One region of the Kineococcus deserti genome, then DNA from elsewhere that is predicted to be linked to it. Evidence: riboswitches for the same ligand, from Rfam matches in the RefSeq annotation. Region 1 holds a riboswitch; the other holds the start of a gene.
The links. Region 1 has a riboswitch for glycine ahead of gcvT (glycine cleavage system aminomethyltransferase GcvT). Riboswitches for the same ligand answer to the same signal wherever they lie in the genome.
Positions count from the first base shown of each region.

Region 2: it holds a riboswitch for glycine, as region 1 does, so the genes downstream of both, gcvP (aminomethyl-transferring glycine dehydrogenase) here and gcvT (glycine cleavage system aminomethyltransferase GcvT) in region 1, are expected to answer to the same signal.

Region 1 covers NZ_JBJLSI010000023.1:4,221-19,738, forward strand. The annotation lists gene ACRYR2_RS16645 (hypothetical protein) at 1-387, opposite strand, end outside; gene sigJ (RNA polymerase sigma factor SigJ) at 481-1,431, shown strand; gene ACRYR2_RS16655 (SDR family oxidoreductase) at 1,428-2,138, shown strand; gene ACRYR2_RS16660 (sugar phosphate isomerase/epimerase family protein) at 2,159-2,962, opposite strand; gene ACRYR2_RS16665 (sugar phosphate isomerase/epimerase family protein) at 3,027-4,025, opposite strand; gene ACRYR2_RS16670 (Gfo/Idh/MocA family protein) at 4,039-5,256, opposite strand; gene ACRYR2_RS16675 (tautomerase family protein) at 5,473-5,862, shown strand; glycine riboswitch at 5,931-6,022, shown strand; glycine riboswitch at 6,024-6,126, shown strand; gene gcvT (glycine cleavage system aminomethyltransferase GcvT) at 6,172-7,287, shown strand; gene ACRYR2_RS16685 (L-serine ammonia-lyase) at 7,291-8,694, shown strand; gene ACRYR2_RS16690 (DMT family transporter) at 8,645-9,553, opposite strand; gene ACRYR2_RS16695 (TetR/AcrR family transcriptional regulator) at 9,613-10,206, shown strand; gene ACRYR2_RS16700 (sterol carrier family protein) at 10,306-10,698, shown strand; gene ACRYR2_RS16705 (hypothetical protein) at 10,695-11,045, shown strand; gene purF (amidophosphoribosyltransferase) at 11,058-12,614, shown strand; gene purM (phosphoribosylformylglycinamidine cyclo-ligase) at 12,611-13,699, shown strand; gene ACRYR2_RS16720 (DUF3073 domain-containing protein) at 13,787-14,041, opposite strand; gene xylB (xylulokinase) at 14,238-15,518, shown strand, end outside.
Region 2 covers NZ_JBJLSI010000034.1:50-15,567, forward strand. The annotation lists gene ACRYR2_RS20455 (SMI1/KNR4 family protein) at 102-782, opposite strand; gene ACRYR2_RS20460 (ParA family protein) at 924-1,685, opposite strand; glycine riboswitch at 1,757-1,854, shown strand; gene gcvP (aminomethyl-transferring glycine dehydrogenase) at 1,961-4,834, shown strand; gene ACRYR2_RS20470 (VanZ family protein) at 4,837-5,358, shown strand; gene ACRYR2_RS20475 (NfeD family protein) at 5,364-5,846, shown strand; gene ACRYR2_RS20480 (SPFH domain-containing protein) at 5,846-6,913, shown strand; gene ACRYR2_RS20485 (cytochrome c oxidase assembly protein) at 6,885-7,619, opposite strand; gene ACRYR2_RS20490 (DUF2243 domain-containing protein) at 7,616-8,056, opposite strand; gene ACRYR2_RS20495 (hypothetical protein) at 8,058-8,552, opposite strand; gene ACRYR2_RS20500 (MBL fold metallo-hydrolase) at 8,595-9,398, shown strand; gene ACRYR2_RS20505 (cryptochrome/photolyase family protein) at 9,475-10,989, shown strand; gene ACRYR2_RS20510 (dienelactone hydrolase family protein) at 11,077-11,640, shown strand; partial or broken gene ribA (GTP cyclohydrolase II) at 11,671-12,246, opposite strand; gene ACRYR2_RS20520 (SufE family protein) at 12,336-12,749, opposite strand; gene ACRYR2_RS20525 (sulfurtransferase) at 12,794-13,708, opposite strand; gene zapE (cell division protein ZapE) at 13,896-14,951, shown strand; gene ACRYR2_RS20535 (NUDIX hydrolase N-terminal domain-containing protein) at 14,961-15,518, opposite strand, start outside.

The DNA of each region.
Region 1 (15,518 bases):
GACCAGCAGGGGGAGCGCCAGCACGAGGGTGCTGGACAGGGACACCACCTGGGCGACGACGTCGACGGTGCCGAGGTGCCCCAGGTGCCCCAGGTGGTAGGCCAGGTGCGGCACCGAGTAGACCACCCACGCCAGCCCGGCGACGGTGGCCGGGCCAGGTCGTCGGTACCGCGCCGCCAGGGCGCTCGCCGCGGCCAGGGCCAGGTTCAGGGTCCCGACGTCGCGGACCAGGTGCTCGTCGAAGGGTCCGTCCAGCGCGATCCACGCGCTGAACGGGCCGGGGAACGACTGGTGGAAGGACGCCGGGAAGAACGCGGCCCACACGCCCACGTACAGGCCCAGGAACGCGAGGACGCCCAGCAGGACCCGGCGCGCGGTGAGTGTCATGCCTGGTCGACGGAGCAGGGGCCCGGAGTGTGAGGCGAGGGTGAGCCTGACGTTCTGGCGGGCTGCTCCGTCAGGAGGACGAGGAGGTGCGGGATGAGCGCTGAGGCAGACCTGGACGAGGTCCCCGGAGAGGTCCACGACGAACGGCGGCGACTGCTGTCGCTGGCCTACCGGATGCTCGGGACGACGGCCGAGGCCGAGGACGCCGTGCAGGAGACGTACGTCCGCTGGTACCGGATGACCGAGGCTGAACGGGCCGCGGTCGTGAACCCGCAGGCCTGGCTGACCCGCGTCGCCAGCCGCGTCTGCCTCGACGTGCTGGCCTCGGCCCGGCACCGCCGCGAACGGTACGTGGGGGAGTGGCTGCCCGAGCCCGTGCCCGCGGACCTGTTCGCGGGCGCCGCCGACGGCTCCGCGACGGCGCCCGTCGACCCGTTCGAGCGGATCAGCCTGGACGAGTCGGTGAGCACCGCGGTCCTCGTCGTGATGGAGGCGATGACACCGGCCGAGCGGGTCGCGTTCGTCCTGCACGACGTGTTCGCGTTCCCGTTCGCCGAGATCGCCGCGATCGTGGGCCGGACACCGGCGGCCGTGCGGCAGCTGGCCTCCTCGGCCCGCCGCCGGGTCCGCGAGCACGGAGCCGTCGGGCTGGACCGCCGCGACCACGACGACGTGGTGCGCGCCTTCGCGCACGCGGCCGGCACGGGTGACCTGGCCCGCCTCACCGCGTTGCTCGACCCCGCGGTGACGTTGCGTTCGGACGGCGGTGGGGTCGTCAGCGCCGCGCGCCGTCCGGTCCTCGGGATCGAGAACGTGGCGCGGTTCGTGCTGGGCGTCGTGCGCAAGGACGACGGGCTCGTGTTCAGCCCCGAACGCACGGGCGACGGGCTGGCGTTCGTCATCACCTCGAAGGGGGCCGTGCGGGGCGTGCTGAACCTCCGCGTCGTCGACGGCCTCGTCCGTGACGTCTGGATCCAGGTGAACCCGGGCAAGCTCCGGGCCTGGACGGCAGCGCAGCCGGTGCAGGAGGGGGGCCGGTCGTGAGGATCTTCGTCGCAGGTGGCCGTGGACAGGTCGGCGTTCCCCTGGCCGACCTGCTGCGCTCGCAGGGCCACGAGGTCGTCGTGGGGTCGCGGGCCGACGGCGTGGACGTGCTCACCGGCGCCGGTCTCGGGGCCGCGCTCGCCGGCGTCGAGGTCGTCGTCGACGTGCTGAACACCACCGAGACCGAGGCCGGGGCGGCCACGGCGTTCTTCCGGGGAACCACCGAGCGGCTGCTGGCGGCCGAGCAGAGCGCGGGGGTGCGCCACCACGTGCTGCTCTCGATCGTCGGCGCCGACCGGGCCCTGGCCAACGGCTACTACGCCGGCAAGGTCGCCGGGGAGGACGCCGTGCGGGGCGGGGACGTCCCGTTCTCGATCGTGCGGGCCACCCAGTTCGTCGAGTTCGTGCCGACCCTCGCCGACTGGCTGACCGTCGACGGTGCGGTGCTGGCGGCACGGACGCTGCTGCAACCGGTCCCGCTCGCCGACGTCGTCGACCTGCTGGCGCGGACCGCCACCGGGCGACCCTCGGGCACGACGACGGACCTGGCCGGGCCGCAGGCCGTCCCGCTCGACGAGTTGCTGCGCCGGGCGCTGGCCGACGACCCGCGGGAGGTGCGCACCGTGCAGGGCCAGTCGCTCGGGGCGGAGTCCACCGACGCGCTGGTCCCGCTGGGCGAGCACCTCACGGGTTCGCGGCGGGGGTGACGCGCACCCGGCCGGCCGGTCTACGCACGGCGGCCCAGTTCGTCCTCCACGATCGTGCGCTGGACGCCGAGCCCGGCCCACTCGTCGCCGGGTTCGGCGTCGTAGACGAGGCAGAACGGTCCGGTGTACCCGTTGTCCAGGACGGTCGAGACGCTGCGGCGGTAGTCCTCCTCGTCGACGGAGGAACCGTTCCAGTGCGCCTTGGCGTGGCAGGTCTCGGCGTAGCGGGTGACCGCGGCCAGCTCGGCGTACTTGCCCGGACCGGTCCAGTTCCCGAGGTCGACCAGCAGCCCGACGGCGCCGTCGAGGGGGTCCAGGATCGCCTCGACGTCGGCGGCGTCGGCGGTCACCCCGAGCCAGTTCTCGGTGACGAGGCGCACGTCGCCGGCGCGGGCGGCGATGCGGCCCAGGGCCTGCGAGCTCACCCGCTGGGCGTCCTCCGTGCGGGTCCTGCCGGCGACGACGCGCATCCGGCGGGCGCCGAGGGCCGCCGCGTCGTCGAGGTAGGAGGAGATCCAGGCCTCCTCGCGCGGGCCGTCCTGCGGGTGCGTCAGGTCGCCGTCGTCGACGAGCAGCGCGTCCAGGACGACGTCCGCCTCGGCCAGCGCGGCGCGCAGTTCGTCCAGGTAGCCGGCGTCGCGGTGGGGGAGGTGGAAGTGGCACAGCTGCACGGTGCGGTACCCGCGGGCGCGCAGTTCCCGGGGCAGTTCCAGCAGCGGCAGGCCGGTGGGGTCGCCCGTGGCGCCCGCGCGGAACCTCCCCAGGGTGCGGTCCAAGGACCAGGCGTGCACGGCGGCGGCCCGGGTGGTGTCGTCGGTGACCATGCCTCCAGCATGGCCGACGGGTGCCCGGCTCCGGGACCGGGCACCCTCCGACACCGGCGGGTGATCAGACGCCGGCGGACTCCGCGGCCTCCAGCAGCACGCCGGCGGCGACCTCGAGGCCCTCGACGCGGCCGAGCGAGACGTCCTCGTGCTCGATGTTGCAGGCCATGTCGGGGTCGACCTCGTGCAGGGCGCGCAGGAACTCGGCCCAGAACGCGGTGTCGTGGCCCTTGCCGAGGGCGACGAAGTCCCACGCGGAATCCTCCGGCCACTCGTTGACCCACTCGTCGCCGCCGAGGTTCGTGCGGTCCTCGCTCGGGTCGAGGCGGCGGAACCGGTTGTCCAGCACGCCGTAGACCGCGGCGGCGGGGTTGATCCGGACGTCCTTGGCGGCGGCGTGGAACACCAACGGCCCCAGGTCGCGCACGACGGCGACGGGGTCCATCTGCTGCCAGAACAGGTGCGAGGCGTCGAGTTCGACGCCGACGTTCGTGGCGCCGGTGCGCTCGACCAGCTCGCGGATCCCGGCCGGGTTGAACACCAGGTTCTGCGGGTGCAGTTCGAGGGCGACCTTCACGTCGTGGTCGCGGGCGAGCGCGTCGATCTCCTTCCAGAACGGGACCGCCACCGACCACTGGTGCTCCAGGACGTCGAGCGCGGCGGAGTTCCAGGCGTTGACGATCCAGTTCGGGCGGGTCGCGCCGGGCTCGCCGCCGGGCAGACCGGACATCGTCACGACGCGGTGCTCGCCGAGACGGTGGGCCAGCCGGATCGAGCGGCGCACGTCCTCGGCGTGCTCGTCGCCGATGGCCTCGTCCGGGTGCAGCGGGTTGCCGTTGCAGTTCAGGCCCGCGAGGGAGACGCCGGTGCCCTCGAAGGTCCCGAGGAAGTCGTCGCGTGCGGTGTCGCTGACGAGGATGTCGTCGAAGGTGGGGATGTGGACCGGCGGGAGGAACCCGCCGGAGTTCAGTTCGATCCCCGTCAGGCCGAGGCCGGCGATGACCTGCAGCGCCTCGGGCAGGGGACGGTCGTGCAGGATCGCGTTGTAGACGCCCAGTTTCACGGTCTTCTCCGGATCAGTCGACGGGAACGAGTTCGCCCTTGCCGTCGGCGGCCTTCGTGACCGCCTCCAGCACGCGCAGGTTGTGCAGGCCGTGGGCCAGCGGCGGCACCACGGGCAGCCCTCCGATCGGGGTTCCGACGCCCCCGGCGACCTCGTTGAGGAACGCCCGGCACTGGAAGGTGAAGAAGTCGGCCTGGCCGTGCCCGACGCTGGGGAAGTCCATCGGCAGCCCACCGGCGACGTAGGGGTGCCCGGGGCCGACGAGGACCTGCCGGTACCCGTTGATCACGCCGGGTGCCGTGGAGTCGGCGATGGTGAACTCGCCGGTCCGGTTCAGGTCGAACGCCCCGGCGCCGTTCTCGGTGAAGATCTCGAACCCCAGCCCGTTGGGCAGGCCGTGTGCGATGCGGGACACCGAGAAGGTGCCCGTGGCGCCGCCCGCGAAGGAGGCGGTGAACGTGACCAGGTCCTCGTTCTCGACGTCCTCGAACTCGGTGCCGACCTCGGCCATGGCGTGTCCGACGACCGCGCCGACGGGTTTCGGCCGGCGCGTGGTGACCTGTGAGAAGACGGTGCCGCGCACCGACTCCAAGGGGCCGCAGAAGAACTCGCCCAGGTCGACCAGGTGGCTGCCGATGTCGGCCAGGGCGCCGGAACCCGGCCCGCCCTTGTACCGCCAGCTGATCGGCGCGTCCGGGTTCGCCGCGTAGTCGCACCAGTAGTGCCCGTTGAAGTGGCGGACCGCGCCGAGGTGGCCGTTCAGGACCTGCTCGCGCAGGGCGTTGATCGCGGGGGAACGGCGGTAGGTGAAACCGACGGCGGCGACCTGGTCGGGACGGGCGGCGGCCGCGGCCACCATCGCCTCGGCGTCGGCGACCGAGGGGGCCAGCGGCTTCTCGCACAGCACGTGCTTGCCGGCGGCGAGCAGGCCCTCGACGACCTCGCGGTGCAGGTGGTTGGCGACGACGACGCTCACGGCGTCGATGTCGTCGGCCTCGGCGACCGCCTGCCACGACGTCTCGGGGCGGTCGTAGCCGTAGCGGGCCGCCGCGGCCGTCGCGAAGGGTTCGTGGGCGTCGGCGACGGCGACGAGGCGGACGGGGGGCAGGCCCTCGCCGTAGGGGCCACCGGTCAGCGTCGTGGCGGCGCGGTAGCCGGCGAGGTGGGCGCGGCCGGCCATGCCGGCCCCGATGACGGCGACCCCGAGGGGACGCGCAGGTGTGGCAGACATCGTCGTGAGCCTTCCGGGAAGGGCGGGTGGAGGAGTTCCGCGCCGTCGTCGGCGCGGCTTTCAAACCGGTTTGAAAGAGCACGGCAAGAATCGGTTCGAACGCCGCCGCTGTCAAGCCGCCCGAGGCCGTTGGTCGTGCGGGCGACGACGGGGGTTCCGTGCGCGGCCGCTCTCATGTCAGAATGACAGGACAAAGTTGTCGTCCTGGAGGTGCCCGTGCCCCTGCTCCGCTTCGACCTCGTCGCCGGCCGCAGCCCCGAGGAGCTGCGTGCCCTGCTCGACGCCGCCCACGACGCCGTCGTGGAGGCGTTCGAAGTCCCCGGTGGTGACCGCTACCAGGTCGTCCACCAGCACCCGCGCGGCGAGCTCGTCGTGCACGACACCGACCTCGGCATCGAGCGCACCGACGCCGTGGTGCTGCTGCAGATGACCAGCCGGCAGCGCAGCCGGGAGCAGAAGGAGGCGTTCTACCGCCTGCTCACCCGCAACCTCGAGAAGGAGTGCGGCATCGCCCCCAGCGACGTCGTCGTCTCCGTCGTGGAGAACTCCGACGCCGACTGGTCCTTCGGGCACGGCCGGGCCCAGTTCCTCACCGGGGAGCTGTAGCCGGTCCGCAGCTGGTCGGCGCGGCGGTCGTGTGTCACGCTTCTGCTCAGAACTGAACACACGGCCGCTGCGCCCCGGCGGGAGAGTCCCACCCCGCGCGGTGGGCACCGAAGGAGCAACCACCCCGGAACCTCTCAGGTCCACGTACCGCCGCGGGCAGGCCGCTCTGGAAAGCAGGACCCGAGGGGGTCCTCACCGACGGGGAAAGCCGTGCGGCACGACCAGTGCCGTCGGTGAAGCTCTCAGGTCCCGTGACAGAGGGGGTCCGGTACGCGACCGCGCCGTGCGGTCGTGACGAGAGGAGCCCCCTTGGCCACGACCGCCAGGACAGTCCCGACCGCCAGCCCGCTCGCAGCGGCCCACGCGGCACTCGGTGCGTCCTTCACCGACTTCGCCGGCTGGTCGATGCCGGTGCGCTACGCCTCCGACCTCGCCGAGCACCAGGCCGTCCGCTCCAGCGCCGGCGTCTTCGACCTGTCCCACATGGGGGAGATCCGCGTCACGGGACCGCAGGCCGCGCAGGCCCTCGACGCCGCCCTCGTCGGCCGGCCCTCGACCATGCCGATCGGCCGGGCCGCCTACGGCATGGTCGTCGACCACGCCGGCGGCATCGTCGACGACCTGGTCACCTACCGGCTCGGCGAGACCGAGTTCCTCGTCGTGGCCAACGCCGCCAACGTCGAACCCGTCGTCGTCGCGATCGCCGACCGCGCCCGCCCTCACGACGCCCACGTCGCCGACGAGACCGCCCGCTGGGCCCTCGTGGCCGTCCAGGGCCCGGCGTCGGTGGCAATCGTCGACCCGCTGGTCGACGCCGACCTCACCGCGCTCGGCTACTACCGCTGCACCCCGGCGGTGCTCGACGGTGTGGACGTGCTGGTGGCCCGCACCGGCTACACCGGTGAGGACGGCTTCGAGGTGTTCGCTCCCGTCGAGCAGGCCGAGCGGGTCTGGAACCTGCTGCTGGAAGCCGCCCGCGAGCACGGCGGGGTCCCCGCCGGGCTGGCCTGCCGCGACACCCTGCGGCTGGAGGCGGGCATGCCGCTGTACGGGCACGAACTGTCCCGCGAGGTCAGCCCCTACGCGGCCGGCCTGGGCCGGATCGTGAAGCTCGACAAGGAACCCGGTGCCGTCGGGCTCGAGGCCCTGCGACGGCTCTCGGAGGAACCGCCCACGCGGGTGCTGGTGGGACTGCGCGGCAGCGGCCGCCGGGCGCCGCGCGCCGGGTACGCCGTGCTGGCCGACGGGGCCGTCGTCGGGCAGGTCACCAGCGGGGCGCTGTCGCCCACCCTGGGGTACCCCGTCGCCATGGGGTACGTCGAGGCCGCGCACGCCGCTGCCGGCACGGCGCTCACCGTCGACGTGCGCGGAACCGAGCTGCCCGTCGAGGTCGTGCAGCTGCCGTTCTACCGTCGGGACCGCTGAACCGTGGCGCTGTCCGTGTTCGACATGTTCTCGATCGGCGTCGGCCCCTCCAGTTCGCACACCGTCGGCCCGATGCGGGCGGCGCTCGCGTTCGCCGAAGGGCTCGCCGCGGACGGCGCGCTGGACCGGGTCCGGGCGATCACGGTGGACCTCCACGGCTCGCTGGGGGCGACCGGCCGCGGGCACGGCAGCGACCGCGCGGTCGTGCTCGGCCTGCTGGGGGAGCGCCCCGAACTCCTCGACCCCGACGCCGTGACGGGTCTCCTGGACGAGGTCCGCGCGAGGCGCGAACTGCGCGTCCTGCGTCGGCACGCCGTCGCCTTCGACCTCGACGCCGACGTCCGGCTCGTCGGCCGCACCTCGCTGCCGGCGCACCCGAACGGCATGGTGTTCACGGCCCGCGACGCCGACGGCGCGGTGGTCGCCGAACGCACCTCGTACTCGGTCGGCGGGGGTTTCGTCCGCGACGACCCGCTCGACGCCGCCGAACCCGTCGCGGGTCCGGAGGAGGAGTTGCCGTTCGGTTTCCGCACCGCCGCGGAACTGCTGGAGAACTGCCGCCGGATCGGGCTGGGTGTGGCGGGACTGGTGCGCCGCAACGAGGAGAGCCGCCGCCCGGCCGCCGAGGTGGACGAGGGGTTGCTGCGGATCTTCGCCGCCATGGCCGCCTGCGTCGAGCGCGGGCTGGTCACCGACGGAACCCTTCCCGGCGGGCTGGGGGTGCGCCGCCGGGCTCCGCGGTTGCACCGCCAGCTCCTGCAGGAGGAGGGCAGCGCCGACGTCCTGCACGCCATGGACTGGGTGAGCCTGTTCGCCCTGGCCGTCAACGAGGAGAACGCCGCGGGCGGGCGTGTCGTCACCGCGCCCACCAACGGCGCGGCCGGCATCGTGCCCGCCGTCCTGCACTTCTACCGCCGTTTCGTCCCCGGCGCCGACGACGCCGGAACCGTCCGGTTCCTGCTCGCGGCCGGCGGGATCGGGATCGTCCTCAAGGAGACCGGGTCGATCTCCGGGGCCGAGGTCGGCTGCCAGGGCGAGGTCGGCTCGGCCAGCGCGATGGCTGCCGCCGGGCTGGCCGAGGTCCTCGGCGGAACTCCCGAGCAGGTGGAGAACGCGGCCGAGATCGCCGTCGAGCACCACCTCGGGCTGACCTGCGACCCCGTCGGCGGGCTCGTCCAGATCCCGTGCATCGAGCGCAACGCCGTGGGTGCCACGACCGCGATCCACGCGGCCCGCACCGCGATGCGCGGCGACGGCAGCCACGTCGTCAGCCTCGACACCGCGATCGCGACGATGCGGCAGACGGGGGCGCACATGCGCTCGGAGTACAAGGAGACCTCCCTCGGCGGCCTCGCGCTCACGGTCGTGGGGCGGCCCGCGGTGGGAGTGAACGTTCCGGAGTGCTGACCGCCTCGCGAGTCCCGGGCGTGTCCCGCAGCAGGACCACGGCCGCCGCGCTGACGAGCAGGCCGAGCAGGGTCGCGGCGCGCAGCGGCTGGCCGAACATCGCCGCGGCCCACAACGCCGTGGCCGCGGGGGTCAGGTACAGCAGGGTGCTGGCCCGGCCCGCCCCGTCCCGGGTGGTGACGAGGTGGTAGACGCCGTAGCTGGCGATCCCGGCGAGCGCCGCCCAGGCCACGGCGATCCGGAAACCCGCCGTCGCCGGCGGGGTGAGTCCGCCGGTGCCGGCGGCGACGGCGGTGAACAACCCCGCCGTGACGGTCGACTGGACGGCCAGCGTCGGCATCACCGGCAGCGCTGACCCCGACGACCAGCGTTGCTGCAGCAGGGTTCCGGCGGACAGCGACAGCATCGCCGCCGCGGGCAGGACCAGCGCCGCGACGGCCACCCCGGCACGCAGGTCGCCCAGGGCCGTCAGGGCGACGCCGGTGGTGCCCAGCGCGAGTCCGGCCAGGTGGGCGGGGCGCCAGCGGTGCCCGTCGAGCAGCGCGCCCGCGGCGAGCACCAGGGCCGGTTGCAGGGACGCGACCAGGGCCGACGTGCCCGCGGGGACGCCCGCGGCCGCGGCCCACACGACCCCGCCCAGGTACACGCCCTGGATCAGCAGGCCCAGCACGGCCTGACGGCCCCACTCGGGCCGGTCGAAGGTCCTGGCCGCCCGCAGCAGCCAGGGCAGCAGGAGCGCGGCGGTGGCCAGGCCCCGCCAGGCGAGCACGGTGTCGGGTCCGGCGTGCCGGGCCCCGAGTTCGGCGCCGATGAAGCCGGAGCTCCAGACGACGACCAGGACGACGCTGCGGACGGTCACGCGCCTCAGGTAACCATACCGGTCGGTATACTCGCAGTGCACCGATCGAGGAGGCCCCCGTGCTGACCGGACTCACGTCGCTCGACGCGACCACCCCGCCCGCGCTGCGGGCGGTGCTGGAACCGCTGCCGCCCCTGACCGCGGCGGGGACCCGGTTGCTCGAGGCCGCGGCGGACCTGTTCTACGAGCACGGCGTGCGCGCCGTGGGCGTCGACCTCATCGCCGAGACCGCCGGCACGACGAAGAAGACGCTCTACGACCGGTTCGGCTCCAAGGACGCCCTCGTCGCGCTGTACCTGCTGCGCCGGGCCCAGCGCTGGCGCGAGCACCTGCTGGCCCGGCTCGTCCGGCCCGACCCGCTGCTGGTCTTCGACGCGCTGCAGGAGTGGATGGGGACCCAGCGCCGCGGCTGCGCCTTCGTCAACGCCTACGCCGAGCTCGGCGACACCGACCACCCCGCCGTCGCCGTGGTCCGGGCGGAGAAGGCGTGGATGCGCGCGCTGTTCGACACCCTCACCGGCGATCCGGACCGGGGGGCGCACGTCCACCTGCTCTACGAGGGGACCCTCGTCGTCCTGACGGCCGGCGCCGACCCGTCGGCGTTCGACCGGGCTCGCCGCGCGGTCGCCCTCGCGCTCGGGCGACCGGGCTGAGACGCGTTCGAGCACGGGGTCACCGCGCGCCGCCACGGGCGGCGCGGCGGCGGGTGCCTCGCCGCGTCGGCCGCGCACGGCCGGTGCGACGATGACGAGGTGCCCCCTCGCCGTCGCACCGATCCCGCGCAGGGCCTGGCCGCCGTCCGGGCCGTGGAGGACACGCTCGCGCAGGGCGGGAAGCCCGCGCGGGCGGTGCTGGCCACGGCCGTGCGGTACTCCCTGGAGGAGCTCGCGGCCCGCCACCCCGGCGGCAGCGTCGAGGTCCGGGTCCCGCCCTTCGCCGCCGTGCAGGTCCTCGAGGGGCCCCGGCACACCCGGGGGACCCCGCCGGCCGTCGTCGAGATGGACGCGGCCACCTGGCTGGCGCTGGCCACCGGGACGCTGGAGTTCGAGCAGGCCCGGGCCGGCGGACGGGTGCAGGCCAGCGGCAACCGCGCCGACCTCGGGGACCTGCTGCCGGTCGTGCCACCGCGTACGGTTCTCCCGTGAGCGAGCAGTCCCGGCCCCCGTCCTCCGAGTCCCCGGCGCACCCCGGGCCGCAGGAGCAGGAGGAGCAGGACGTCACCGCGTTCGTGCAGGTCACCCGCCGCAAAGCGCCCAGGTTCCGGGCCTTCGCCGTGACCGGTCTGGTCGTCGCGTTCGTGGTCGCCGCGGTCGTCGCCCTGGTGACCCCGCCCAGCGCCGGGTACTCCCAGCAGGCCCTGTTCGGCTACCTCTTCTGCTCCCTCGGGCTGGTCGGTGTGCTGGCCGGCGCGGGCATCGCCGTGCTGGTGGACCGGCGCACCGGCACCCGTCCCGCGCCCCGCGCGCGGCGCGGCAAGCGTCGCGGGGTGTGACACACTCGGACCGTGGCCCGCGGTGACGGACGTCTGAACCACGACCTGCTCCCCGGCGAGAAGGGCCCCCAGGACGCTTGCGGCGTCTTCGGGGTCTGGGCGCCGGGTGAGGAAGTCTCCAAACTCACCTTCTACGGTCTCTACGCCCTGCAGCACCGTGGGCAGGAGGCCGCCGGCATCGCCGTCAGCAACGGCGAGCAGATCCTCGTCTTCAAGGACACCGGTCTGGTGTCCCAGGTCTTCGACGAGTCCGCGCTGGAGTCCCTGCAGGGGCACATCGCGGTCGGGCACGCCCGGTACTCCACGACCGGCGGCGGCGGCTGGCAGAACGCCCAGCCCACCCTCGGCGACACCGCCGGCGGCACGGTCGCGCTGGCGCACAACGGGAACCTGACCAACCAGTTCGCCCTGCGCGACATGCTGGCCGAGCGCTACCCCGAGCAGCCGCGGCCGGTGCTGCGCGGCCGGCCCTCGCCCAGCGAGATCGCCCGCGGCAACACCACCGACACCGCCATCCTCACGGCGCTGTTCGCCGGTGACCCCGACCGCACCCTCGAGGCCACGGCCGCCGAGGTCCTGCCGCACGTGCAGGGCGCCTTCTCGCTGGTCTTCATGGACGAGCACACCCTCTACGCCGCCCGCGACCCGCAGGGCATCCGCCCGCTGGTGCTGGGCCGGCTCGACCGCGGCTGGGTCGTGGCCTCCGAGACGCCCGCCCTCGACATCGTCGGCGCCAGCTTCGTGCGCGAGGTCGAGCCCGGTGAGCTCATCGCGATCGACGCCGACGGCCTGCGCAGCACCCGGTTCGCGCCGGCCAAGCCCAAGGGCTGCGTCTTCGAGTACGTCTACCTGGCCCGCCCGGACACCTCCATCAACGGCAAGGTCGTCCAGGAGTCGCGCGTGGAGATGGGCCGGACGCTGGCCCGTGAGCACCCCGTCGAGGCCGACCTCGTCATCCCGACCCCCGAGTCCGGGACGCCCGCGGCCATCGGCTACGCCGAGGAGTCCGGCATCCCCTACGGCCAGGGGATGGTCAAGAACTCCTACGTCGGCCGGACGTTCATCCAGCCCAGCCAGACGATCCGCCAGCTCGGCATCCGGCTCAAGCTCAACCCGCTCAAGCACGTGGTGGCGGGCAAGCGGCTGGTCGTCGTCGACGACTCGATCGTGCGCGGCAACACCCAGCGCGCGCTGATCCGCATGCTGCGCGAGGCCGGGGCCGCCGAGATCCACGTGCGGATCTCCTCCCCGCCGGTGAAGTGGCCGTGCTTCTACGGCATCGACTTCGCCACCCGCGCCGAGCTGATCGCCAACGGCCTGTCGATCGAGGACATCGCCCAGAGCATCGGGGCGGACTCCCTGGGCTACATCTCGGCCGAGGGCATGATCGCCGCGACCGAGCAGCCCGCCGAGCGGCTGTGCAGCGCGTGCTTCACCGGCGAGTACCCGGTGCCGCTGAACGACCTCGACCGGCTGGGGGAGCGGTCGATGGACAAGCCGCGCATCCCGATCACGCCGGTCTCCCGGCACGAGACCCACCAGAACGTCCAGCAGGGAGCACAGCAGTGAGCGGAACCACCTACGCCTCCGCGGGCGTCGACGTCGTCGCGGGGGACCGCGCCGTCGAGCTCATGAAGGCGTCCGTCGCCCGCACGCAGGGCCCGGAGGTGGTCGGTGGTTTCGGCGGGTTCGCCGGCCTGTACGACGTCTCGGCGCTGAAGGACTACCGCCGGCCGCTGCTGGCCACCAGCACCGACGGCGTCGGGACGAAGGTCGCGATCGCCCAGGCGCTCGACAAGCACGACACCATCGGTTCGGACCTGATCGGCATGGTCGTCGACGACATCGTCGTGGTCGGGGCCAAGCCGCTGTTCATGACCGACTACATCGCCTGCGGCCGGGTCGTGCCCGAACGGATGGCCGCGATCGTCGACGGCATCGCCCGCGCCTGCGCGGAGGCCGGGGTGGCCCTGGTCGGCGGCGAGACCGCCGAGCACCCGGGTCTGCTGGGCCCGGACGAGTACGACGTCGCCGGAGCCGTCACGGGAGTCGTCGAGGCCGACGAGCTGCTGGGCGCCGAACGGGTCGAGGTCGGCGACGTGCTCGTCGCGATGGCCTCCTCCGGGGTGCACTCCAACGGGTACTCCCTCGTGCGCCGCGTCTTCGCCGACGCCGGCTGGGGCTACGACCGGCACGTGGAGGAGTTCGGCCGCACCCTCGGCGAGGAGCTGCTGACCCCCACCCGCATCTACGCCCAGCCCGCGCTCGCGACGCTGGCCACCGGCGGGGTGCACGCGATGAGCCACGTCACCGGTGGCGGTCTGGCCGCGAACCTGGCCCGGTGCCTGCCCAGCCACGTCACCGCCGAGGTGGACCGCTCGACGTGGACGCCGGGGGCGGTGTTCAGCCTCGTGCGCGACCTGGGGAAGGTGCCCGCGGACGACCTCGAGCGCACGCTGAACCTGGGCGTGGGCATGCTGGCGGTCGTGCGGCCGGACAGCGTGGACGCCGTCGTGAGCACGATCGAGCAGGCCGGCATCCCGGCGTGGGTGTGCGGTGAGGTCCGGGAACGGACCGAGGCGGACGGCGCGAGCAACGGCAAGGGCATCGCAGGGGGCGTGACGCTGCTCCGGGGTCGCCACCAGGGTTGGTGAGCGGGTCCGGAGGGCGTCACGCCCCCTGCGATGCCTCGCGGTTGGTGCAGTGGTGCTGGTGCTGCACGACCTGGTTGTCGTGGCCCGTCAAGCCCGACGCTTGGACGACCACTCGTCCTCGTCGTCCGTTGCGGTGTACTTCGACCAGTCCTCGGAATCGTCCGAGTCGTCGTCTTCCACGTCAGACTCCGGCGCCTCCGGAGCGGTTGCGCGCTCCATCTGGCGGTACGGGTCGGGCCCGTGAAGCTCACGTTGCAGAGCGTTGTAGTCGGTCTCGGGGCTGAAGTACTTCAGCTGCCGAGCGACCTTCGTCTGCTTGGCCTTCTGACGGCCGCGCCCCATGGCGTCGACCCCCTCGCGCGTCGGCCGGGGCAGGCTGGGCGTGCCCCGGAGTAGCTGTCATCTCTCCGTGGGACCCAACGGTACATGTTCACGAGACGTTCCGGCATCCCGGTCGCCGGGGTCGCACCCCGGACGGAGCACGCCGACCCGTGACGGGGCCGCCGTGCGCGCCCCGGCCATGGTGTTGGCTGTGCCCATGACCAGCCCCATGACCAGCACAGGAGCCGGTGGGAAGCGTCCGGTCGTGGCCGGGATCGACTCCTCCACGCAGTCGTGCAAGGTGGTCGTCCGCGACGCCGAGTCGGGCGAGTTGCTGCGGATCGGCCGCGCCAGGCACCCCGACGGGACCGAGGTCGACCCCGCGCACTGGTGGCGGGCGCTGACCGAGGCCGTCGCCGACGCCGGCGGGCTCGAGGACGTCGACGCCCTGGCCGTGGGGGCCCAGCAGCACGGCTCGGTCCTGCTCGACGAGCACGGCGAGGTCGTCCGCCCGGCGCTGCTGTGGAACGACGGGCGCTCGGCGGCCGCCGCCGACGCGCTGACCGCCGAGCTGGGCGGGCCGAAGGCGTGGGCCCAGGAGGTCGGCAGCGTCCTGGTCGCCTCCCTGACCATCACCAAGCTGCGCTGGATCGCCGAGCACGAACCGGAGAACGCCGCCCGCACGGCCGCGGTGTGCCTGCCGCACGACTGGCTGACCCACCAGCTCGCCGGCGGGACGTCGACGGGCGCCCGGCTGGTCACCGACCGTGGCGACGCCAGCGGGACCGGCTACTGGTCGCCCGCCGACGGCGCCTACCGCACCGACCTGCTGCACAGGGCCTTCGGCGCGAGCCCGGCGCTGCCCGACGTCCTCGGCCCCGCCGAGGGGGCCGGCACCAGCGCGAGCTCGCTGACGCGGGGCGCGACCCTCGGGCCGGGAACGGGCGACAACATGGCCGCAGCCCTCGGGGTGGGAGCGCAGGTCGGTGACGTGGTCGTCTCGATCGGCACCTCCGGCGTCGTCAGCGTCGTCAGCGACATCCCCACCTGCGACCCCTCCGGGCTCGTCGCCGGCTTCGCCGACGCGACGGGCCGCTACCTGCCGCTGGTCTGCACGCTCAACGCCGCCCGCGTGCTCGACGCGGCCGCGCGCATGCTCGGCGTGGACCACTCCGAGCTGTCCCGGCTGGCGCTGTCGGCGCCCGCGGGCAGCGGCGGGCTGGTCCTGGTGCCCTACCTGGAAGGGGAACGGACGCCCGTCAGACCCGACGCGACGGGCGCGCTGCACGGTCTGACGCTGGCCACCTCGACCCCCGCGCACATCGCCCGGGCCACCGTCGAGGGACTCCTGTGCGGGCTGGCCGACGGCCTGGACGCCCTCGTCGCCCAGGGCGTCGAGATCGGCCGGGTCGTGCTGGTCGGCGGCGGCGCGCGGTCGGAGGCCGTGCGGCGCCTGGCCCCGGCGGTGCTGGCCCGTCCCGTCGTCGTGCCCGAGCCG
Region 2 (15,518 bases), on a different contig from region 1:
CCCCCCCCCCCCCCCCCCCCCCCCCCCCCCCCCCCCCCCCCCCCCCCCCCCCCCCCCCCCCCCCCCCCCCCCCCGGGTTCGGTGCGTTCCGAGGGTGGTTCCTAGTCCAGCAGCTCGGCGCGGGGCAGGGCCTGCAGGGCGAAGGGGTCGGTGACCCAGTCGTGGGTGTCGGGCAGCCAGATGACGGCCGCCAGCAGCGAGTCCGCCCAGGTGCTCAGCAGGTCGTGCAGGTCGACGCGCCAGCCGTGCTGGTAGCTCTCGCCGTCCTCGGTCAGGACCAGCTGCTCGACGACGGCGCGGCTGGAGCCGAGCCGGACGGCCAGGAGTTCCTCGTCACGGGCGAACACCGGCAGCAACGCGGGCGGCGAGGCCAGTCCCGGGCCTCGTCCCGTCGCACGGCGCACGGCCTCCTCCAGCGTCAGCGGAACCCAGCCGCCGGGTCCGACCGTGGGTGCGCTGACGCGGAAGGCGGTGCGGACCGGGTCCACGCCGTCCACCGTCCGCCACCAGGCGCGAGCCCCGCGCGGGACCAGCAGACCCATCTGACGTTCGACCGCGTCCAGCCGCGCGTCGTCGACACCGGGCCGCAGCCGGGAGGCGATGTCGGCGCCGGAACGGGTCCACTGGGTCCGCAGCCGCTCGACGACCGCGACGATGCGGTCGGCGTCCGGATCGGGGGCCGGAACCCGCACGGGGGCGGGGGTCTGGACGGCCGGCGGGGCGGTGGTGCGGGCGGCGCGCACGACGCGGGGGCGTTCGACCGGGGTGTTGGACGACGTCATGGAACCTCCTTGGACCCGCAGGGCTCGCGGGGGCGCGGGACGGAACCGAGGGTTTCGATACCGGGCACACGCAGTGACTCGACCGTAAGTGCTCGACGATCTTCCCGCACGTCGGACGTCCCAGCTCCCCGCCCGGTTCCCTCAGGAGGTGAGCAGAACCCGGTCCAGCACCGCGTCGAACTGTCCCGCAAGCGTTCTGGCCGGCCGGGTCCGCAACGAGTGCAACGGCACGCCGGCGCCCTGCGACTGCGGCACCGCCACCCGGTCCGGCAGGGGTTCCAGCACCAGGTCGCCGAACAGCGCCTGCAGTTCCTCGTAGCGGAAGCGCTGCTCGCCCGAGCGGTGCACGAACCGGTTGACGACGATGCCCACGACCCGTGGCGCCGAGCGCAGGCTGCGCACCTCGCGCACCGTGCGGTCGACGGCGGCGACCGAGAACCGGCTGGCGTCCGAGACGACCAGCACCGCGTCGGCCGCCCTCCACGCCGAGCGGGTCAGCCCGTTCAGCGACGGTGGGGTGTCCAGCAGCGCGAGTTCGTGCTCGTCGACCTTGCCCAGCGCGCGCCGCAGCGCCTTCAGCGCCTCCTCGCCGGTGTCCGGGGTGTCCAGCCCGGCCGACGACGCCGACCCGGTGAGGACGTCGAGCATCCCCGGGTGGTCGTCCACCCAGCCGCTGGGCGCGACGGCCTCCTCGGCGACCCGGCGCTTGGGGGTGCGCAGGACGGCGGAGACGTCGTGGTCGCGCTGGGCGGTGACGTCCAGGCCGGACGTGGCGTCCGCCTGGGGGTCGAGGTCGACGACGAGAGTGCTGGTTCCACGGGCCAGTGCGGCGGACGCGAGCCCGAGGACGACGGAGGTCTTGCCCACCCCACCCTTGGCACTGCAGACGGCGAGGGTGATCACGGCGACAACCTACCGTCGGCCAGCCCGTACAGTGGGCACCAGCAGTTCCACCAGCAGTTCCACCAGGCCGTTCACCTCGCGTGGGAGAGATCCCGGACCGCACCAGGACCGGGGCGCCGAAGGGGCAACATCCCCGGAACCTCTCAGGCGGAAGGACCACACGAGGCAGGCCGCTCTGGAGCACACCCGGCCCGGGTGCGTGACAGACGGGGAGGTCCCGCCCGCAGTTCCAGCGACCTCCGGAGAGTCCCTTGACCTCGCCGTCCGTGCCGTCCGTGCCGTCCGCGCCCACCGCCGACCTTCCCGGCGTCACCCCCGACCCGGCGCCCGTCCCGTTCAGCGCCCGGCACATCGGGCCCGACCCCTCCGCCGTCGAGCGCATGCTGGCCGTCGTCGGCCTGTCCTCCCTCGACGACCTGGTCGACCGGGCCGTCCCGGCCGGGATCCGCGACGGCGTCCTGGACCTGCCCGGAGCGCTCGACGAGACGTCGGTGACCGCCGCCCTGCGGGCGCTGGCGGCGAAGAACCGCGTCGTGCCCTCGATGATCGGCCTGGGCTACGTCGGCACCCGCACCCCGGCCGTCGTGCGCCGCAACGTGCTGGAGGACCCGGCCTGGTACACGGCCTACACGCCGTACCAGCCGGAGATCTCCCAGGGCCGGCTGGAGGCCCTGCTGAACTTCCAGACCGCCGTCACCGACCTCACCGGCCTGGACGTCGCCAACGCCTCGCTGCTGGACGAGGGCACCGCGGCCGCCGAGGCCATGACGCTGGCGCGGCGCACGTCCAAGGCGCCGGCGGGTGCCGTGTTCGCGGTCGACGCCGACGTGCTGCCGCAGACGCTGGCCGTCCTGCGCACCCGCGCCGTCCCGCTCGGCATCGAGCTCGTGACGGTCGACCTCGACGCGCCCGAGCCGCTGGCGGCCGTCGGGAACGTCTTCGGGGTGCTCCTGCAGTACCCCGGGACCTCCGGCAAGGTCCGCGACCTCGCCCCGGTGGTGGCCGCCGCGCACGCCCGCGGGGCGATCGCCGTCGTGGCCGCCGACCTGCTGGCCCTGACGCTGGTGCAGGCACCGGGCGAGTTCGGCGCCGACGTCGCCGTGGGCTCCAGCCAGCGGTTCGGGGTCCCGATGGGCGCCGGCGGCCCGCACGCGGCGTACCTGGCCGTCCGCAAGGGACTGGAACGCTCGCTGCCGGGCCGGCTGGTCGGGGTCTCGGTCGACGCCGACGGCAACCCCGCCTACCGCCTGGCGCTGCAGACCCGCGAACAGCACATCCGCCGTGACCGGGCGACCTCCAACATCTGCACCGCGCAGGTGCTGCTCGCGGTGATGGCCGGCTGCTACGCCGTCTTCCACGGCCCCGACGGTCTGCGGGCCATCGCCTCCCAGGTGGCCCGCCGGGCCGCGGCGCTGGCCGCCGCGCTGCGCGCCGGGGGAGTGCAGGTTGTCCACGACGAGTTCTTCGACACGGTGCTGACCCGGGTCCCGGGCCGGGCCCGCGCCGTCGTCGACGCGGCGCTGGCCGCCGGGGTGAACCTGCGGTTCGTCGACGCCGACCACGTCGGCCTCACGGTCGACGAGACCACCACGCCCGCGCACGTCGCCGCCGCCCTGACCGGGTTCGGGCTCGCGCCGGCGCAGGAGACCGCCGCCCCCGCGCTGCCGGCCGCCCTGCGCCGCACCTCGCAGTTCCTCACGCACCCGGTGTTCTCGACGCACCGGTCCGAGACGGCGATGCTGCGCTACCTGGCCCGGCTGTCCGAGGCCGACTACGCGCTGGACCGCGGGATGATCCCGCTGGGTTCGTGCACCATGAAGCTGAACGCGACCACGGAACTGGAGCCGATCTCCTGGCCCGAGTTCGCCGACCTGCACCCCTACGCCCCGGCCGACCAGCTCGCCGGAACGGCCGAACTCGTGGCCGACCTCGAACGCTGGCTGGCCGAGGTCACCGGCTACGACGCGGTCTCCCTGCAGCCCAACGCCGGATCGCAGGGGGAGTTCGCCGGGCTGCTGGCCATCCGCGCCCACCACCTCGCCAACGGCGACGCTCGGCGGACGGTCTGCCTCATCCCGAGCTCGGCGCACGGCACCAACGCCGCCAGCGCCGTCATGGCCGGGTTGAAGGTCGTGGTGGTGGCCTGCGACGAGGCCGGCAACGTCGACCTGGCCGACCTGCGCGCCAAGGTCGCCCAGCACGCCGACGACCTCGCCGCCCTCATGGTCACCTACCCCTCCACCCACGGGGTGTACGAGGAGTCGATCCGCGAGGTCTGCGCGCTCGTGCACGACGCGGGCGGGCAGGTCTACGTCGACGGGGCCAACCTCAACGCGCTCGTCGGGCTGGCCCGGCCCGGCCGGTTCGGCGCCGACGTCTCGCACTTGAACCTGCACAAGACGTTCTGCATCCCGCACGGCGGCGGGGGCCCGGGCGTGGGGCCCGTCGCGGTGCGCTCGCACCTGGCGCCGTTCCTGCCCTCCACCTCGCCACAGGCCCAGCAGGACGGTCAGGGCGTCGGCATGGTGTCCGCCGCACCGTTCGGGTCGGCCGGGATCCTGCCCATCCCGTGGGCGTACCTGCGGCTCATGGGGCCGGACGGGCTGCGCGCGGCGACGGTGCAGGCCGTGCTGAGCGCGAACTACGTCGCCGCGCGGCTGGAGAAGGCGTTCCCGGTGCTGTACCGCGGCCCGGGTGGCCTCGTCGCCCACGAGTGCATCCTCGACCTGCGGCCGATGACCAAGGCGACGGGCGTGACCGTCGACGACGTGGCCAAGCGGCTCATCGACCACGGCTTCCACGCCCCGACCATGTCGTTCCCGGTCGCCGGAACCCTCATGGTCGAACCGACCGAGAGCGAGGACCTGGCCGAACTGGACCGGTTCTGCGACGCGATGCTCGCCATCGCCGCCGAGGTCCAGGACGTCGCCGAGGGCCGCTGGGCCGTCGCGGACTCCCCGCTGCGGCACGCCCCGCACACCGCGGCCTGCCTGGTGGGGGAGTGGAACCACCCGTACTCGCGGGCCGAGGCGGTCTACCCCGGCGGGATGGACCCGCGGCGCAAGTACTGGCCGCCGGTGCGCCGCATCGACGGGGCGGCCGGGGACCGCAACCTCGTCTGCTCCTGCCCGCCGCTGGAGGAGTACTGACCGTGGGGGCGGTCCCCACCTTCCTCGTCGAGCACGCCGAGCTGGTGCCGCTGGCGCTGGTGCTCGTCGTGGCCGGTTGCGCCGCACTGGCTCTGCTGGTGCGGCGCCGACGGACGGCCGGCTGGCTGCTCGCCCTGACGCTGGTGCCGGTGCTGGTCCTGACGCTGGCCCCGGACGACCGGGGCCGGCGCGCGGACGGCGCGGCCTGGTGCGAGGTGGGGTTCAGCGTGCCGACGCCGGGCAGCGTGGAGCTGCTGGCGAACGTCGCGCTCTTCGTCCCGCCGGCGGTGTTCGCGGTGCTGCTCGTGCGCCGTCCGGTCCTCGTGGCGCTGGGCGGATCGGCGTCGTCGGTGGTGGTGGAGGCGGTCCAGGCGGCGGCGCCGGCGCTGGGCCGGTCCTGCACCACCGACGACTGGGCGATGAACACGCTGGGCACGCTCGTCGGGGTCGTGGTGGGCGTGCTCGTGGCGGGCAGGGTCGGGGCGGCTGTGCGGCGGCTGGGTAGGATCCCCGCCAGGGGGTGATCACCATGGATTTCCTGGAGGCGTTGCTCGACCGCAGCTGGCTGCTGTGGCTGGCCTCGGCCCTGGTGCTGGGAATCCTCGAGATCACCGCCATCGACCTCGTCTTCGCCATGCTCGCCGGCGGAGCCCTCGCGGGGGCGCTCGCCGACGCCCTCGGGCTCGGTTTCGTCGGGCAGGTCCTGGTGGCCGCCGCCGTGGCGGGTCTGCTGATCGGCACGATCCGCCCCGTCCTGCTGCGCCGGTTGCACATGCCCCCCGCGGGGACGACGAACGCCGCGGCGCTGGTCGGCCGGCCGGCGCTGGTGCTGGCCGAGGTCAGCGCCCGCGGCGGGCTGGTCAAGCTCGTCGGCGAGACCTGGTCGGCGCGCTCGGCGCCGGGCACGAGCTACACCGAGGGCGAGGACGTCGTGGTCCTCGCCATCGACGGGGCCACCGCGGTGGTCGGGCAACCCGTCACCCCCGCCCAGCTGCCCGAGGAGAGAACCTGATGGACACCGTCGTGACCCTGGTCGTGCTGGTCCTCGTCATCCTGTTCGTGGTGACGGTGATCATCCGCACGATCCGGATCGTGCCGCAGGCCACGGCCGTCATCGTCGAGCGGCTCGGGCGGTACTCGCGGACGCTGGACGCGGGACTGCACTTCCTCGTCCCCTTCATCGACAAGGTGCGCGCCAACGTCGACCTGCGCGAGCAGGTCGTCTCCTTCCCGCCGCAGCCGGTCATCACCTCCGACAACCTCGTCGTCAGCATCGACACCGTCATCTACTACCAGCCGACCGACCCGAAGTCGGCCACGTACGAGATCGCGAACTACATCCAGGGCATCGAGCAGCTCACCGTCACCACGCTGCGCAACGTCATCGGCTCGCTCGACCTCGAGCAGACGCTGACCAGCCGCGACCAGATCAACGGTCAGCTGCGCGGGGTGCTCGACGAGGCCACCGGCCGGTGGGGCATCCGCGTCAACCGCGTCGAGCTCAAGGCCATCGACCCGCCCGCCAGCGTGCAGGACTCGATGGAGAAGCAGATGCGCGCCGAACGCGACCGGCGCGCGGCGATCCTGAACGCCGAGGGGCTGAAGCAGTCGCAGATCCTCACCGCCGAGGGCGAGAAGCAGTCGTCCATCCTGCGCGCCGAGGGCTCGGCCCAGGCCGCGATCCTGCGCTCGCAGGGTGAGGCCAAGGCCATCACCCAGGTGTTCGATGCGATCCACCGCGGCAACCCCGATCCGAAGCTGCTGGCCTACCAGTACCTGCAGACGCTGCCGCAGATCGCCCGCGGGGACGCGAACAAGGTGTGGATCGTGCCGAGCGAGCTGAACGACGCGCTGAAGGGTTTCGGTGCGATGTTCACCGCCCACGGTGCGGATCCCTCGGGATCCGACGGCGCGGCCCCGCGGCCGCGGGACGAGGCGCCGGAGACCGGTTTCGAGGAGGTCGTCCTGGAGGACCCGGGCGAGGCGCTGAAGCGGGCCCGCGAGGAGGCCGCCGGCGCCAGCCGCGTCGCCGAGGGCGCCACCCGCGACGTCAGCGGGGACGCCCGTCCGCAGGGTTGAGCTGCTGCAGGGCGACGGGTCCGCGCGCCGGTCGCGGTGCGCTGCGCCGGTACCAGCGGGCGAACAGGGCCACGGCGGTGGCGATCTCCACGACGTCGCCGCCGTAGTACAGCAGTTGCGCCGCCGTGCCCTCACCGGCGGCGTACAGCAGTTTGGCCACGACGCCGTGCACGGCGAACACGAACAGCAGGGCCAGCGAGCAGGGCAGGATCCCCGGTCGGCGCGGCACGGGGTCAGGGCCGACGAGGACGGCCGAGAACAGGTAGCCGGCCAGCACCATGTGCACCGTGAGGGGCCCGTGCCAGCCGTGCGGCAACGGGGCGAGGTAGTACAGGCACAATCCGCCGGCCTCCAGGGCCGTGGCCAGCGGCAACCACGTCACCGTCCGCGCCCACCGGCTGTGCAGCACGGCCACCACACCGGCACGAGCCGGGCCCGTGACGGTGCGCAGGACCAGGCTGACCGGTGCGGACAACGCCAGCAGCAACGGCGCCGCCATCGTCACCAGCAGGTGCACGGCGGTCTCCTCGAGCGCGCTGCGGACGGGCAGCAACCCCGCGGCCGCGACCGCGACCACCGCCCCGACGGCCGCCGCCGACCGCGACACTGGCCAGCGGTCCCCCCGCCGGTGCAGGCGCTGCTCCGCCCCGAGGTAGCCGGCGAGCAGCGCGCCCGCGGCGCTCAGCAGCAACCAGCCGGGGATCACGACGTCCGGGCCTCCCGCCGCCTCGCCCGCAGCAGCAACACCGTCCCGGCGACCAGCCCGGCCACGGCCGCGAGGTTCCAGGCCAGGTCGTAGGGCAGCAGCTCGACGCCGTAGCGGATCTGGTGCAGACCGAACACCTTGTGGTGCACCAGCCCGTCGTACAGCTGGAAACCGCCCCAGCCCAGCAGCGCGCCGCCGACCACCCGCGGCCGTGAGGACGCGCGCCGTCGCTGCAGGTCGGCGAACATGAACAGTCCCGCGACGATCGCCAGCCAGCTGAAGGCGTGGAACCAGCCGTCCGAGACCAGCCCGGCCGTCGACGTCCCCCGGTCGTAGAAGTGGTGCCAGTGCAGGATCTGGTGGAACACCGCCTCGTCGACGAACCCCGCGACCCCGATGCCGACGAGGACGCCCGCCAGCAGGGACCGGCCGCGCACCTCAGCGGCCCAGGACGTCGGTGACGGCCCCGCGCCGCAGGCGTTCCAGCTCCGCGCTCTGCCGGTCCGCGCGCTGGACGAGTTCCTCCAGGGCGTCGGCGTCCAGCCGGCTGTCGGTGCGCGCCAGTTCACGCAGGGTGCGCCACAGCGCCCCCTTGCCCTCCACCCCCAGCACCAGGGCCTCCAGCTCGACGACCGTGCGCAGCGGCGAGCTGCGGACCAGGCGGCCGTTCGGCTTGAGCGCGCCGACCGCCTCGGCCGCCCGGCCCGCGACCTGCATCCACGGTTGCCGCGCGATCCCCAGGACGCCCATCCAGCGCAGCAGTGCCCGGCGGTCCTCGGCGACCTCGGCGTGCAACCGGCTCAGCGCCTCCCCGACCTCGGTGCCGCGGTGGGCGCGGGCCGAGCGCGCGAACCGGGCCTTGCCCGCGGTCGCGCCGGCCAGGTGGTCGTTGAGGTAGACCGTCAGGTAGTGCTCTCGCTGGTGATCGTCCACGCTGGACGAGTACCCGGCTGCCTCGACGGGTAACCCCACGGTGTGGACCACCCGCAGAAGCTGTCGCTGACCTTCGTCGGCACCGCCACCGTCCTGCTGCGCTGGGGCGGGCTGACGCTGCTGACCGACCCCAACTTCCTGCACCGCGGGCAGTACGCCTGGCTGGGCAAGGGACTGGTGTCCCGCCGCCTGACCGACCCGGCGCTGCAGGTCGGTGACCTGCCGCCGCTGTCGGGGGTGCTGCTCTCGCACCTGCACGGCGACCACTTCGACCGCGTCGCCCGCCGCGGCCTGGACCGCAGCGTCCCGGTGCTCACGACCCCGCACGCCCAGCGGCGGCTGGCCGGGCTGCACGGCTTCCGCGACGTGACGGGGCTGCGGACCTGGGAGACGCGGACGCTGGCCTCGGACGGTGACGAGGTGCGGGTGACCGCGGCGCCGGGACGGCACGCGCCGGGGGTGGTGCAGGCGCTGCTGCCGCCGGTGATGGGCAGCGTGCTGGAGTTCGGTCCCGTCGGTGGCCCCGTGCAGCGCCGCGTGTACGTCTCGGGGGACACGCTCAACGTGCCCGAGCTGCGCGAGATCCCCGTGCGGTTCCCCGACCTGGACCTGGCCGTCCTGCACCTGGGCGGGACGACCCTGCCGGGCGGGATCGTCGTCACGATGGACGGCGTGCAGGGTGCGGACCTGGTGGAGCTCGTGCGTCCGCGCACCGCCGTGCCCGTGCACTTCGACGACTACGAGGTGTTCAGGTCGCCGCTGGCCGACTTCACGGCGGAGGTGCAGCGGCGGGGACTGTCCGACGTCGTGCGGTGCGTGGCCCGGGGGGAGACCGCCGAGTTCTGAGGAGCGCCGTGCCCGAGGTGCCGGGACGGGCCGGTGCCGGGATGGTGGAGGTGTGCCGAAACACGCCGACCACGACGTGGACGTCGTCGCCCAGGACCTGCCCGAACGTTCCCCGGACGCGCGGCGGTGGCTGTTCGCCGACCAGCTCGGCCCGCACTTCCTCGACGCGCCGGAGCAGCCGGTGCTGCTCGTCGAGTCCAAGGAGGTGTTCCGGCGCGGACGGTTCCACCGGCGCAAGGCGCACCTGATCCTGTCCGCGCTGCGGCACCGGGCGGCCGAGCTGGGCGACCAGGCGGTGTTCGTGAAGACGGGCACCTACCGGCAGGGGCTGGCCGAGTGCGGGGAACCGGTCAGCGTGTGCGATCCGACGTCGTACGTGGCGCGGCGGTTCGTGCGCCGGCTGCCCGACGTGCAGGTGCTGGCCTCCAGGGGTTTCGTCGTCTCCGAACGGCAGTTCGCGCAGTGGGCGCAGCGGCGCGACGGCAGGCGGCTGCTCATGGAGGACTTCTACCGCGACGTCCGCCGGTACCACCGACTGCTGATGGACGGTGACCGTCCGGTCGGGGGCACGTGGAACTACGACCAGGACAACCGCCAGGGACCACCGAAGCAGGCCTCGCTGGACGTGCGGGAACCGCACTGGCCCACCGAGGACGAGATCGACGAGGAGGTCCGCGCCGACCTGGACCGGTGGGCGAAGGACGACGGCTTCGAGTTCACCGGCACCGACGGCCCGCGCCGGTTCGCCGTCACCCGCGCCGAGGCGCTCAGCGGCCTGCGGCGGTTCCTGTCCGAACGGCTGGAGCAGTTCGGCGTCTACGAGGACGCGATGCTGTCGCAGGACCCGTGGATGGCGCACTCGCTGTTGTCGGTGCCGCAGAACCTGGGGTTGCTCGACCCCCTCGAGGTCGCCCGGCGCGCCGAGGAGCACGGTCGCCGGCACCGGCTGCGGCTGGCCTCGGTCGAGGGTTTCATCCGCCAGGTGGTGGGGTGGCGGTCCTACACCTGGCACCTGTACTGGCACCTGGGGGAGGACTACAAGCGCCGCAACGCGTTGCGGGCGCAGCAGACGGTCCCGTCCTGGTTCGCCGACCTGGACGCCGACGCCGTCGAGGCGAACTGCCTGCGGCACGTGCTGTCCGGGGTGCGCGACGAGGGGTGGACCCACCACATCCCGCGGCTCATGGTGCTGGGGAACTGGGGCCTGCAGCACGGCTACCAGCCGGCCGAGCTCGCCGACTGGTTCTGGCGCAACTTCGTCGACGGCTACGACTGGGTCATGACGGCGAACGTCGTGGGCATGTCGCAGCACGCCGACCACGGCGTGCTGGCCACGAAGCCGTACGCAGCCGGTGGGGCCTACATCGACCGGATGAGCGACTTCTGCGGCGGCTGTCGCTACGACCCGAAGGTGCGGGTGGGCGAGAACGCCTGCCCGTTCACGGCGGGTTACTGGAACTTCCTCGCCGGCCACCGGGAGGACCTGGCGGGCAACCGGCGGATGACGCAGGCCCTGAGGGGTCTGGACCGGCTGCGCGACCTCGACGGCGTGCTGCACCAGGAGGCGGAGAGAGGAACTGGGGCACCGTGACCGACGAGACGCGCGCGTCCGAGCGGCTGAGCCGCCCGGACGGCCGCCGGGTGGCGGTCGGGCTGACCCTCACGGCGTGATCGCCGGGTGACCGAGGTCGTCCTCCTCCACCACGCGCAGGGCCTGACGGCGGGCGTCCGGTCGCTGGCGGACCGGATCCGCGACGCCGGGTACACCGTGCACGTGCCCGACCTGTTCGAGGGCGCGACGTTCGACACCCTCGCCGACGGCGTGGCCTTCGCCCGCCAGACCGGCTTCGAGGAGGTGGCGGCCCGCGGCGTGGAGGCGGTGTCCGCGCTCGACGGGGACCTGGTGCTCGTCGGCATCTCGCTGGGCGCCGTGCCGGCCGAGGGCATCGCCGTCACCCGTCCCGGTGTCAGCGGTGTCGTCCTGGTCAGCGGGGTCGTCCCGGTCGGGGCGCTGGACCAGCCGTGGCCGCCGGACGTCGCACTGCAGGTGCACACGCGAGCGGACGACCCCGACGGGGACCTCGAGCCCGCCCGCGAACTCGTGGCCGGGCTCGAGGCCGCCGAACTGTTCGTGTACGAGGGCGAGGCGCACCCGTTCGTCGACGACAGCCTGCCCACCTACGACGAGGCGGCGACCGGGCTCCTGGTGGAGCGGGTGCTGGAGTTCCTGGCGGACCACTGACGGTGCTGCCCTCCGACGTCCTCGCCGGGCTCAGCTCACGCCCGGCAACCGGTGGCCCATCCGGTCGCGCTTGGTCCGCAGGTACCGCAGGTTGTCCAGCGTCTGCGCGACCGGCAGGTCCCGCCGGCGCAGCACGGGGATGCCGTGCGCGACCAGGGCCTCGACCTTGACCGGGTTGTGCGTCATGAGCTCGACGTCGCGGACGCCGAGGTCGCGCAGCACCGCCGCGGCACCGGTGTAGTCGCGCGAGTCGACGGGCAGGCCGAGGTCGAGGTTGGCCTCGACGGTGTCGCGGCCCTGCTCCTGCAGCGCGTAGGCGGCGATCTTCTCGGCCAGCCCGATCCCACGGCCCTCCTGCCCCCGCAGGTACAGCACCACACCGCGCCCCTCGGCCGTGATGGCGTCCAGGGCGGCGTGCAGCTGGGGACCGCAGTCGCAGCGCAACGACCCCAGCACGTCGCCGGTCAGGCACTCGGAGTGCAGCCGCACGAGCACGTCGTGCCCGTCGCCGAGGTCACCGGTGATCAGCGCGAGGTGTTCCACGCCGTCGGCCTGGCGGTAGGCGACGGCGCGGAACGTCCCGAACGTGGTCGGCAGCCGGGCCTGCGACACCCGCGTCACCGGCAGGGCGGGGTGCACGTCCACCGACCGCTGGTCGAGCTCGTACGTGTCCGTCACCAGTCCCGTCCTCCCGCTCAGGCCGCGGTCGCGACGCGCACCTGGCGCTTCACCCGGGCCAGCATCCCGGTCATGCCCCGCATCCGCAGCGGGCTCACGGCCTGCTCCAGCCCGAGCCGGGAGCAGACGTCGGCCGGCAACCCCAGGACCACGTCGGCGGGCAGCCCGTCCAGCCCCTCCTGCAGGACACCGGCGAAACCACGCGTCGTGGGGGCCTCCGGCGGCGCGGACACGTGCAGGTGCACCGCGTTCGCGTCGTCGACCTCGGCGTTGATGAACACCGGCGACTGGCACTCGTCGACGCGTTCCATCTTCTCCAGGTGCCCCTCGAACTCGGCCGGCAGCGGCCGCAGCCCCTGGCTGAACTCCAGCAGCAGCTGCAGGCGCTCGCGTTCGGGCAGGGCCCGGAAGTCCTCGACGATCTCCGCCATGGCGGGCGGCAGGCCCGCGGTCGGGTCGTCGCTCAGCTCGGACGTCACTTGCGTGCCCCCTCCACGGAACCCTTGTCCGGGCCCTTGACGATCGGGACCCGCACGGTGTTGCCCCACTCGGTCCAGGACCCGTCGTAGTTGCGGACCTTGCCGAACCCGAGCAGCTCGGACAGCACGAACCACGTGTGGCTGGAGCGTTCCCCGATGCGGCAGTAGGCGATGACGTCGTCCTCGGGGGACAGGCCCTTCTCCTGCTGGTAGATGGCCTCCAGCTCCTCGCGGGACTTGAAGGTGCCGTCCTCGGCCGCCGCGCGCGCCCACGGCACGCTGTCGGCGCCGGGGATGTGGCCGCCGCGGACGGTGCCCTCCTCGGGGTAGTCCGGCATGTGCGTGCGCTCACCGGTGTACTCCTGCGGGGAGCGCACGTCGACGAGCTTGCCGCCGTCCGCCGCGATGTGCTCCAGCACGTCCTCCTTGAACGCGCGGATCGCGCCGTCCTGCCGCTGCACGACCGGGTACTGCGTGGCCGGGCGGGCGGTGACCTCGGTGGTGGTCTCGCGGCCCTCGGCGATCCACTTGGCGCGGCCGCCGTCGAGCAGGCGCACGTCGGGGTGGCCGAAGAGGGTGAAGACCCACAGGGCGTACGCGGCCCACCAGTTGTTCTTGTCGCCGTAGATCACGACGGTGTCCTCGCGGGAGATGCCCTTGGCCGACATGAGGGCCGCGAAGCCCTCGCCGTCGACGTAGTCGCGCGTCACCGGGTCGTTGAGCTCGGTGTGCCAGTCCACCTTGACCGAGCCGGGCACGTGGCCGGTGTCCCACAGCAGCACGTCCTCGTCGCTCTCCACCACGACCAGCCCCGGTTCACCGAGGTGCTCGGCGAGCCAGCCGGTCGTGACCAGCTTCTCCGGGTGCGCGTAGGCGGCGAGTTTGGCGTCGGGGTCGAACGGCGTGCTCACGGTGGTTCCTCCAACGGTCGTCGTGCACGTCCTGCGGGGCGGCAACACCAGGACCGCGCGATCCGTTCCCGCCGTCCCGCGTGACCGTCCCGCGCGGCCGTCGCAGCGGCCGTCCGCGATCCTGCCAGACCCCTCCGGCGGATCCACCCCCCGATCACTACTGTTGACCAGCGTGACCAGCCCGCAGATGCGCCCCGGCGCCGACCTGGACTCCCTGGCCGACCGCAACCCGCGGGTGCCGCCGGAACAGCTGGTCGCCGAGCTCGTCCCCCCGCCGCGCTTCGCCGACGTGCGCTTCGGCACCTACGTCCCCGCCCCCGAGCACCCCTCGCAGGCCGAGGCCGTCGCCGGCATGAGCGCCTTCGGCGAGCGGGTCCTCACCGGGGGCGGCGCCTCCAGGGGCGGCCTGGGCGGGCTGTTCAAGCGCAAGAGCGCCCCCGCCGGCCCACCCGGGATCTACCTCGACGGCGGCTTCGGCGTCGGCAAGACCCACCTGCTGTCCTCGCTGTACCACCAGGTCGTCACCGAGGGCGGGCGCACGGCCGCGTACGGCACGTTCGTGGAGTACACCAACCTCGTGGGCGCGCTGGGCTTCCGGCCCGCCGTCGACGCCCTCGCCCCGCACGCCCTGGTCTGCATCGACGAGTTCGAGCTCGACGACCCCGGCGACACCGTCCTGATGTCGCGCCTCATGCGCGAGCTCGTCGACCGCGGGGTCAGGCTGGCGGCCACGTCGAACACGCTGCCCGGATCGCTGGGGGAGGGCCGCTTCGCCGCGCAGGACTTCCAGCGCGAGATCCAGGCCCTGGCCGGGCAGTTCGCCGTCCAGCGCGTCGACGGCGAGGACTACCGGCACCGCGGGCTGCCCGCCGCGCCGGACCCGCTGGCCGACGAGGACGTCGAACGCGTCGCCGCCGGCCGCCAGGGCGCCACCTTCGACGACTTCCCCACCGTCCTGGCGCACCTGGCGCAGGTGCACCCCAGCCGCTACGGCGCCATGGTCGGCTCGACCAGCGCGGTGTGCCTGCGCGGCGTCAGCACCGTCTCGGACCAGATGGTGGGTCTGCGCCTGGTCGTCCTGGCCGACCGCCTCTACGACCGCGACATCCCGGTCGTGGCCTCCGGGGTGCCGTTCGACGCCGTCTTCACCGACGAACTGCTGCACGGCGGGTACCGCAAGAAGTACCTGCGCGCCGTGTCGCGGCTCTCAGCGCTCGCGCGCGACGGGGCCGCGCTCGCCTGAGCCGGGGCGTCAGTCCCACTCCGTGGGCAGCGTCGGGTCCCGGTGGTGGGCCAGCAGCCGCTCCAGCTCCCACCGGTTGATCCGCCGCTGCGACAGCTCCGGCAGCTCCTCCAGCCCGAACCAGCCGACGTCCAGCGTCTCCAGCTCGCTGTGCGCCACCCGCTCGCCCGTCAGGCGGCACAGGAAGTACAGGTGGAACACGCTGACCGGCATCGGCGGCTGCTTGCCGCGGACGTCGCGCTCCCAGACCCCGACGACCTTGACCACCTCGACGGGGTAGCCGGTCTCCTCCAGCACCTCCCGGACGGCGGCCTCACCGGGCCGGTCGCCGGGGTCGGCCCAGCCGCCGGGCAGCGACCACAGGCCGTCGCTGCGTTCGCGCAGCAGCAGCAGGCGTTCCTGCTCGTCGACCACCCCGGCCCGCACGTCGACCTTCGGCGTGGCGTACCCGGAGTCGGCGTCCAGGACGGCCCGCAGCACCTCCCGCGGTGTCGTCGAGACCGCCGCCAGCAGGTCGGCCGCGAGCTCGCTCAGCTCGCGGTACCGGGCGGTGTCGTAGTCCTTGGC